2 linked regions of the Cellvibrio sp. PSBB006 genome follow. The protein of the gene in region 1 interacts with the protein of each later gene in a pairwise test. Links are inferred from orthologs where the notes say so. Each region holds a gene or a part of one and is shown on either strand. Other genes may lie near its edges. The genes, in order: grxD and CBR65_RS00355.

What was found.
Region 2: the proteins of grxD (region 1) and CBR65_RS00355 interact in binary tests that used the Escherichia coli proteins (3 or more experiments, as listed by UniProt). The link is inferred for Cellvibrio sp. PSBB006 from one-to-one orthologs.

What each region holds. Positions count from the first base shown.
Region 1 is NZ_CP021382.1:5,046,119-5,049,357, reverse strand. What follows is about bases 325-3,239. They hold grxD (Grx4 family monothiol glutaredoxin), read right to left. Parts: upstream 1,984-3,239; coding sequence 1,666-1,983; downstream 325-1,665. Other genes in these bases: CBR65_RS21000 (ATP-binding protein), read left to right, coding at 2,747-3,239; CBR65_RS21005 (helix-turn-helix domain-containing protein), read right to left, coding at 2,120-2,509; CBR65_RS21015 (hypothetical protein), read left to right, coding at 1,236-1,562; lpxL (LpxL/LpxP family Kdo(2)-lipid IV(A) lauroyl/palmitoleoyl acyltransferase), read right to left, coding at 325-1,055. Also shown: more of lpxL, read right to left, coding at 123-324. UniProt on the Escherichia coli protein: Monothiol glutaredoxin involved in the biogenesis of iron-sulfur clusters.
Region 2 is NZ_CP021382.1:75,719-78,783, reverse strand. The notes cover bases 88-2,828. They hold CBR65_RS00355 (BolA family transcriptional regulator), read right to left. Parts: upstream 1,747-2,828; coding sequence 1,429-1,746; downstream 88-1,428. Other genes in these bases: galK (galactokinase), read right to left, coding at 2,292-2,828; CBR65_RS00350 (hypothetical protein), read left to right, coding at 1,865-2,059; CBR65_RS00360 (rhodanese-related sulfurtransferase), read right to left, coding at 399-1,352; CBR65_RS00365 (hypothetical protein), read right to left, coding at 88-301. In the rest of the region: more of CBR65_RS00365, read right to left, coding at 1-87; more of galK, read right to left, coding at 2,829-3,065. UniProt on the Escherichia coli protein: Transcriptional regulator that plays an important role in general stress response. Has many effects on cell morphology, cell growth and cell division. Acts by regulating the transcription of many genes, including dacA (PBP-5), dacC (PBP-6), ampC and mreB.

The sequences.
Region 1 (3,239 bases):
CCATGCAAGGGCTTATAGCATATCCTGTTGACGCGTGACGGCTTTTTTGGGGAACCCTTAAAAAATTACTGCGCTGCCGGTGATACACCTGTCGCAAGGGCCGTGTAACCAAACCAAATTTTTCAGCGCTTCTTCCGATAAAAACTGGGCTCGCCAGGCGGCCGTGTTTTGAAGCGTCGGTGAACCCAAAGATACTGGTCTGGCTGACGACGGATGATTTCTTCAATAACCGCATTGGTGCGGGTCGCGTCAGCCACGTCATCACCGCTGGGGAAATTATCCAGCGGTGGATAAAACTCGATCTCGTAATGCCCCTGGGCATTACGGTAATACGACATGGGAATCACCTTTGCCTGACCCATTTGAGCAATACGCCCGGTGCCCACAATCGTCGCCGCATTCACACCAAAAAAAGGTGCAAAAACCCCATGCTTTAAACCATAGTCCTGATCCGGGGCATACCACACAGAATGTCCCTTGCGCAGATTCCTGATCAATTGGCGGGTATCGTCGCGGGGGATGGCGGATGTGGCAAACCGTTCGCGCGCCTGGGAAATCATATAGGACAACAACGGATTGGGATCACGCCGGTACAAGACATCAAAGGTAATATGGCTGGATAAAATACGCCCCACCAAATCAAGCGTCGTTTGATGGCTGCCCATCAAGATAATGCCCTTACCTTCAGCTTGCACTGCTTCGATATGCTCTACACCTTTGATGGTATAACGACCTTTGATTTGCTTATCGCTACCCCAGAGAGCAATCGACGTTTCCACTACGCTGATGCCAACCGCACGCATGATTCCACGCACCAGCTGGTCTTGTTCCTGCGCGCTTAACTCTGGAAAACACAGCGCAATATTTACCTCAGTGATATGGCGACGAGGGCGGGCCAAGTAGTAAAACAAATAACCTATGCCCACACCCAGCCGCATACTGATAGATACCGGCAGGCTCGCTAGCAATTTAAAAAAGCCCAAGCCTAGCCAGGTAAACCAATAGCGCGGGCCATAAAACGAAATATGAAATTGAGGATCGGTTTTTCTATCCACGAAAGCTGATAACTCCAGAATCGGAAAGATCACGCGGGTGCCATACCCACAAAAAAGATGTCGATTATAACAAGCCCGCCTGGTTTATGAACGAGCCAGTAAAGCGTGTTTGTTTACACACCCCCAACGGCGGATATCTGCTAAGGTAAACGCCACCGTTTGACGCAAGAGCACCCAATTATGAAGATCAATGAGCTGTCCGCTAACATCGACCAGAAAATAGCCGAGCTGGAACAGCAATTGGAAAACCTGCATGCGCAACGCGCGCAAACCAGCGACCCGGCAAGTCAGCAAAAAATAATTGCCGATATCACAGCGCTTAACAAGATCAAGTTAAAACTGCTGAAATCCCGCGATATTGCCTGGCGTGCGCATCAATTGTTGCGCGACCAGGAAGATCAACGCAGCGATGATCGCAAGCGTCTGCTTGGCCTGGCACTGTGCATATTTAGCGCCGTTGGGGCGGTAACGCTAATCGGAATTTATTTTTGGAGCGGATTGTTTTGAATTGACGCAGGTGACCGTTTCAGTCAGCACGTGGGCTGGAACAGGCGTTTTCACCTGCGTCACACAATCCGGTTCCAGCAGTGCCTGGCTTTTCCGCCAGCAGTTAATTGACCACAGCGGCATCGACGAGGGTTTTTAATTCACCTTTTTCGTGCATCTCCGTGATGATGTCGCATCCCCCAACCAACTCTCCTTTTACCCACAATTGTGGAAAGGTCGGCCAATTGGCGAATTTGGGCAGTTCGGTGCGAATGTCGGGGTTGGTCAGCACATCAACATAGGCAAAGCGCTGGCCACAGGCCATCAGCGCCTGGGATGCGCGCATGGAAAAACCGCACTGGGGAGCATTTGGCGATCCTTTCATGTAAAGGATGACCGGGTTTTCGGTGATTTGTTGCTTGATCGTTTCCAAAACGTCCATAACCGTAATTGACCTCTGTTTGCGGTGGGTGCGGCAAGCGCGCAGTAGATGAAATAGTGGGGGCGGTGCTACAGAAAGCAAGCCGAATCGGGCTGGCATTCTACTCGGCAATCCGCAATAACCCAAGTCGGGGCAGCTATGTCTTCTCGTCCCGCGCGGGATGTGCTTTCTTGAGGGTTTGCACCAGATTCAGAGCCAAATCCCGACCTTCCGGAGAAAGCGAACAAAAGTAACGGGTTAGCTGATTAACCTGTTTTTCCAGCTCTGCGGCACGTTTTTTGTCCGTTTTATAGCGATCGCTCGGCTCCTTGACGGCTGTCGCCTGGCTTTCCACCTCAGCATATATTGCAGAAACCGTTAACCCCAACGCACGGGCAATTTCTTCTAATAAGTCCAGCGACGGACGCTGCTCGTCCCGCTCGATACGCGACAGATTACCTGCATCGGTGCCCGCCACGAATGATACCGCCTCCAAGGTTTTGCCTTGGGCGTTGCGGTGTTGTCTGAGTACTTTGCCTATTTTCATTTCGCCATTTTCTGCGTCGCGCGCAAACCTAACAACGCGAAATACGCAAAATAAATGGCGTAATTTGCGCTCAAAACAAACCGCGGATGAATAAACCTGAAAAGACGCGCCATCTTAACTCGCAGAATCATAGGGGGTTAATATTCAATTAGCCCCGCAGGAAGCGGGCCAGCCATTGATCGCACACCCTGCATAAGTGCACACTGCAAAATTGACGGCAACAAGATTGAGCCAGGCATGTTTAAACTTCGAACCCAGTTCTTCCTCGCCTTACTAGCTACCAGTGCCGTGCTGACCGGTGCGCTCTATGCATTCTTCAGTTTCAGTTTCGAGCGGGGTTTCTGGCATTACATTGAACAAAAAGAGATTGCCCGTGCGGCGCCGTTGATTGAAAAGCTGGAACAACATTATCAGGAGCACGGCAATTGGGATTGGTTCAGGAGCAACCCCGAGGCCTGGCCCGATTACCTGACCGTTTTTATGATGGACAATTTCCGGAGCCGGCGTTTGCCACCCGATGCGTTACCCGGCACCCCGCCCGACGGGATGGCGCCGCCGATTAACGTCAGCCGGCGGGTCAGCGCGTTGTTCCGCGCGGTGGTGTTGCTCGACAAAGAACAAAACCTTGTCGCGGGCGATCCGCGCATGCGCCGCGATATTTATCGCCATAAATTGCAGGTTAATTCGCGTACCGTCGGTTATCTGGGAATGCCGTTGAATCCGGCCCTGC
Region 2 (3,065 bases), 5.0 Mb from region 1 along the record:
CAGCATAGCGTTTGGCTTCTTCCTCACGTGCCTTGATGGCCGCCATACGCGGATCATCCGCGCGTGCATAACCACTCTTGCTGCTGTAATGCGTCGCACCATTGTCTGATGCCGCTTTAGCCAGAAACTCCATGCCGCAACGCAACAAACGCGCCTGGTCAGCAAAGCTCAAGTCGGGAGGAAATTTGCCCGGATCAACCGAGGATGGATTACGTGGATTACCTTCGATTTTCAATACGAAGCCACAAGCGTGAGTAGCTGTACCGGCAGCGAGGTCTGCCTCCCAAGCATCAAAGTCCATAAAAATCTCTGCATGATTGCGATGAAGTCGGCATTAAACCACATGCTCTCCTGACCGCGAAGCCATCACATGGTAAATGGCACCTAACTCTACTCATTTATGACTTTGCAGAAGCCGATGTACGTTTTTGCCGCGCTGGTGGTAAGGCACCAATGTGCAATTCATTACGTTGCTTGGCCAGTTCAATCTGCTTCTGGCGTTCAGTAAAACGCTCTTTCTGCTCCGGCGTCAGTTGCTCATAGCACCGAGGGCAACTGACACCGGGGATGTAAAACGTAGAGAGCTTGTCTTCCTCGGTAATCGGGTGGCGACACCCGTGGCATTGATCGTAAACACCCTTTTGCAAGCTGTGATTAACCGCCACGCGGTTATCAAATACAAAGCACTCACCGCGCCACAGGCTCTCTTCTTCCGGCACTTCTTCCAGATACTTAAGGATGCCGCCTTCAAGGTGATATACCTCATCAAAGCCCTGCTCTTTCAGGTAAGCCGTCGATTTTTCACAGCGAATACCGCCGGTGCAAAACATAGCGACTTTCTTGTGTTTGCTCGGGTCCAGGTTTTTGGCCACGAACCCCGGAAATTCCCGAAAGGTTTCCGTCCTGGGATCTATCGCACCTTCAAAGGTACCGATGGAATATTCGTAATGGTTGCGGGTATCCACCACGACCACCTCAGGATCACTGATCAGGGCATTCCAGTCCTGGGGCTTAACGTAAGTGCCCACAATCTTTTGCGGATCTATGCCGTTGACGCCCATGGTCACGATTTCTTTCTTGAGTTTTACTTTCATCCGGTAAAACGGCATGCCTTCGTAGTAAGACTCTTTGTGCGACAAGTTGCTCAGGCGCGGATCGCTTTTGAGGTAATCGAGCAAGCCGTCAATGCCGTCGCGAGTACCAGCAACCGTGCCGTTGATCCCTTCTTCCGCCAACAGCAAGGTGCCTTTCAAGCCCAGTTGATCACATTGCGCTTTCAGGCGTGGCGCAATGGCTTCGTAGTCAGGCAAGGCAACAAATTTGTACAAGGCAGCAACAACAATCGAACTCATAGGGCTTCACTTTCAATATCAGGTTAATGCAGGGCGCGCATTATAGACGCTTAATTTTTGTACAACCAGAGGCAGTTTATTGATGCTTACTGCCGCCCAGGCACTGGGGCGAATCCGGAACAGCCTGGTTAGCCAGCCATTCCTCCGGGCTGTATGTATGCAACGCCAGGGCATGAACCCCCGCCCCCAACTCCTCCGCCAAGGTGGCATAAATGGCTTGATGGCGTTGAACCTGGCGCTTGCCCGCAAAGTCCGCTGATACCAATACCACCTTGAAATGGCTTTCTGAGCCGGGTGGTACACTGTGCATATGGCTCTCGTTGATTACGTCCATATGTATCGGCTGGAATGCCGCACTCAGCTTGGCGCGGATTTGGCTTTCAACAGGTTTCATCGCTGGAACTCCGACTTGGGTCACAAAAATTCCCGGCATTTTACCTCCAACCAGCTACACTTTGTTGACTTGGAGCAAGGAACTGTTCTGACCTGTTAAACCAACCAGACGTATTACCATGAGCGAGCACAAATTCTTCATTGACCGGCGGCGCGGAGATCGCCGTTTGGATCGCGATCCTTGTAAGGATATGCCCCTCGACCTGTACCACCGCAAACGCCGTAAATCCACCGAACGCCGTAACCGCGGGCGGACATTAGAGCAGGACTATTACGCATTTATCGGTCAACCGGACCCACAACGGCGTCATTGATTGATGGTGCAGCATCCCTGGAATCAGACTGAGAAGTCTGGTTCGTTTTCGTTTATCTTCTTTTATATTCTCAGGCTATCGCTGAACGGCGATGTTATTGGTTTTTGAAATGGTGGCGGGGTTTTGGGAAGTGAGTTTGTCGGATTACGGCTTTGCCTAATCCGACCTACGGGGGAGAATTTGCAATAACGTAGGTCGGATTAGCGCAGCGTAATCCGACAAACAACCAGCGTTAAATGCCTGCAAAAGCGCCAGAACTGGCCTTAGCGAGAATAAGCGTAGGCTCGCAGCCGGTTTCCTGCTGGTAATGGTTTTCAACCGTCGCCATCAGGGTGGGGATAAGGGACTGGGGCGCAACGGCCACAACGCATCCGCCAAAACCACCACCGGTCATACGTGCGCCGGCCAAACCTTGCCCGGCTGTATTTAACATATCCACGAGCGTATCTATCGCAGGCACGGTGATATTGAAATCATCGCGCATCGACGCATGGGATTCTGCCATCACACGGGACAGTGTTTTCATGTCCCCGTTCATCAGGGCATCGGCCGCCGTAAGCGTGCGTGCATTCTCTGTTAACACATGACGCGCGCGTTTAAATAGCAGAGGCTCCAACGCGGCCTCGGCGGCCAGCAAATGCTCCAAGGGCACATCACGCAAGCTGCGCTGATTAAAATAGCGCGCCGCCGCCTCACATTGCTCCCGCCGCAGGTTGTATTCACTCTCTACCAGACCGCGTTTAACACCGGAATGAACGATCAGAATTTCCCAATCCTGGGGAATCGACACGGCGCGGGTACCCAGGTCGCGACAATCAATCAGCAAGGCGCTATCGGCCTGGCCACAGGCGGAGATCAGCTGATCCATGATGCCGCAATTACACCCCACAAATTGATTCTCTGCCGCCTGTCCCATCAAAGCCGCTGCCTTGGGTTCGACCGCCTCACCGCTGAGTTCCGTCAGGGCGCGAATCAATGCCATCTCTAATGAAGCGGAGCTGCTCAA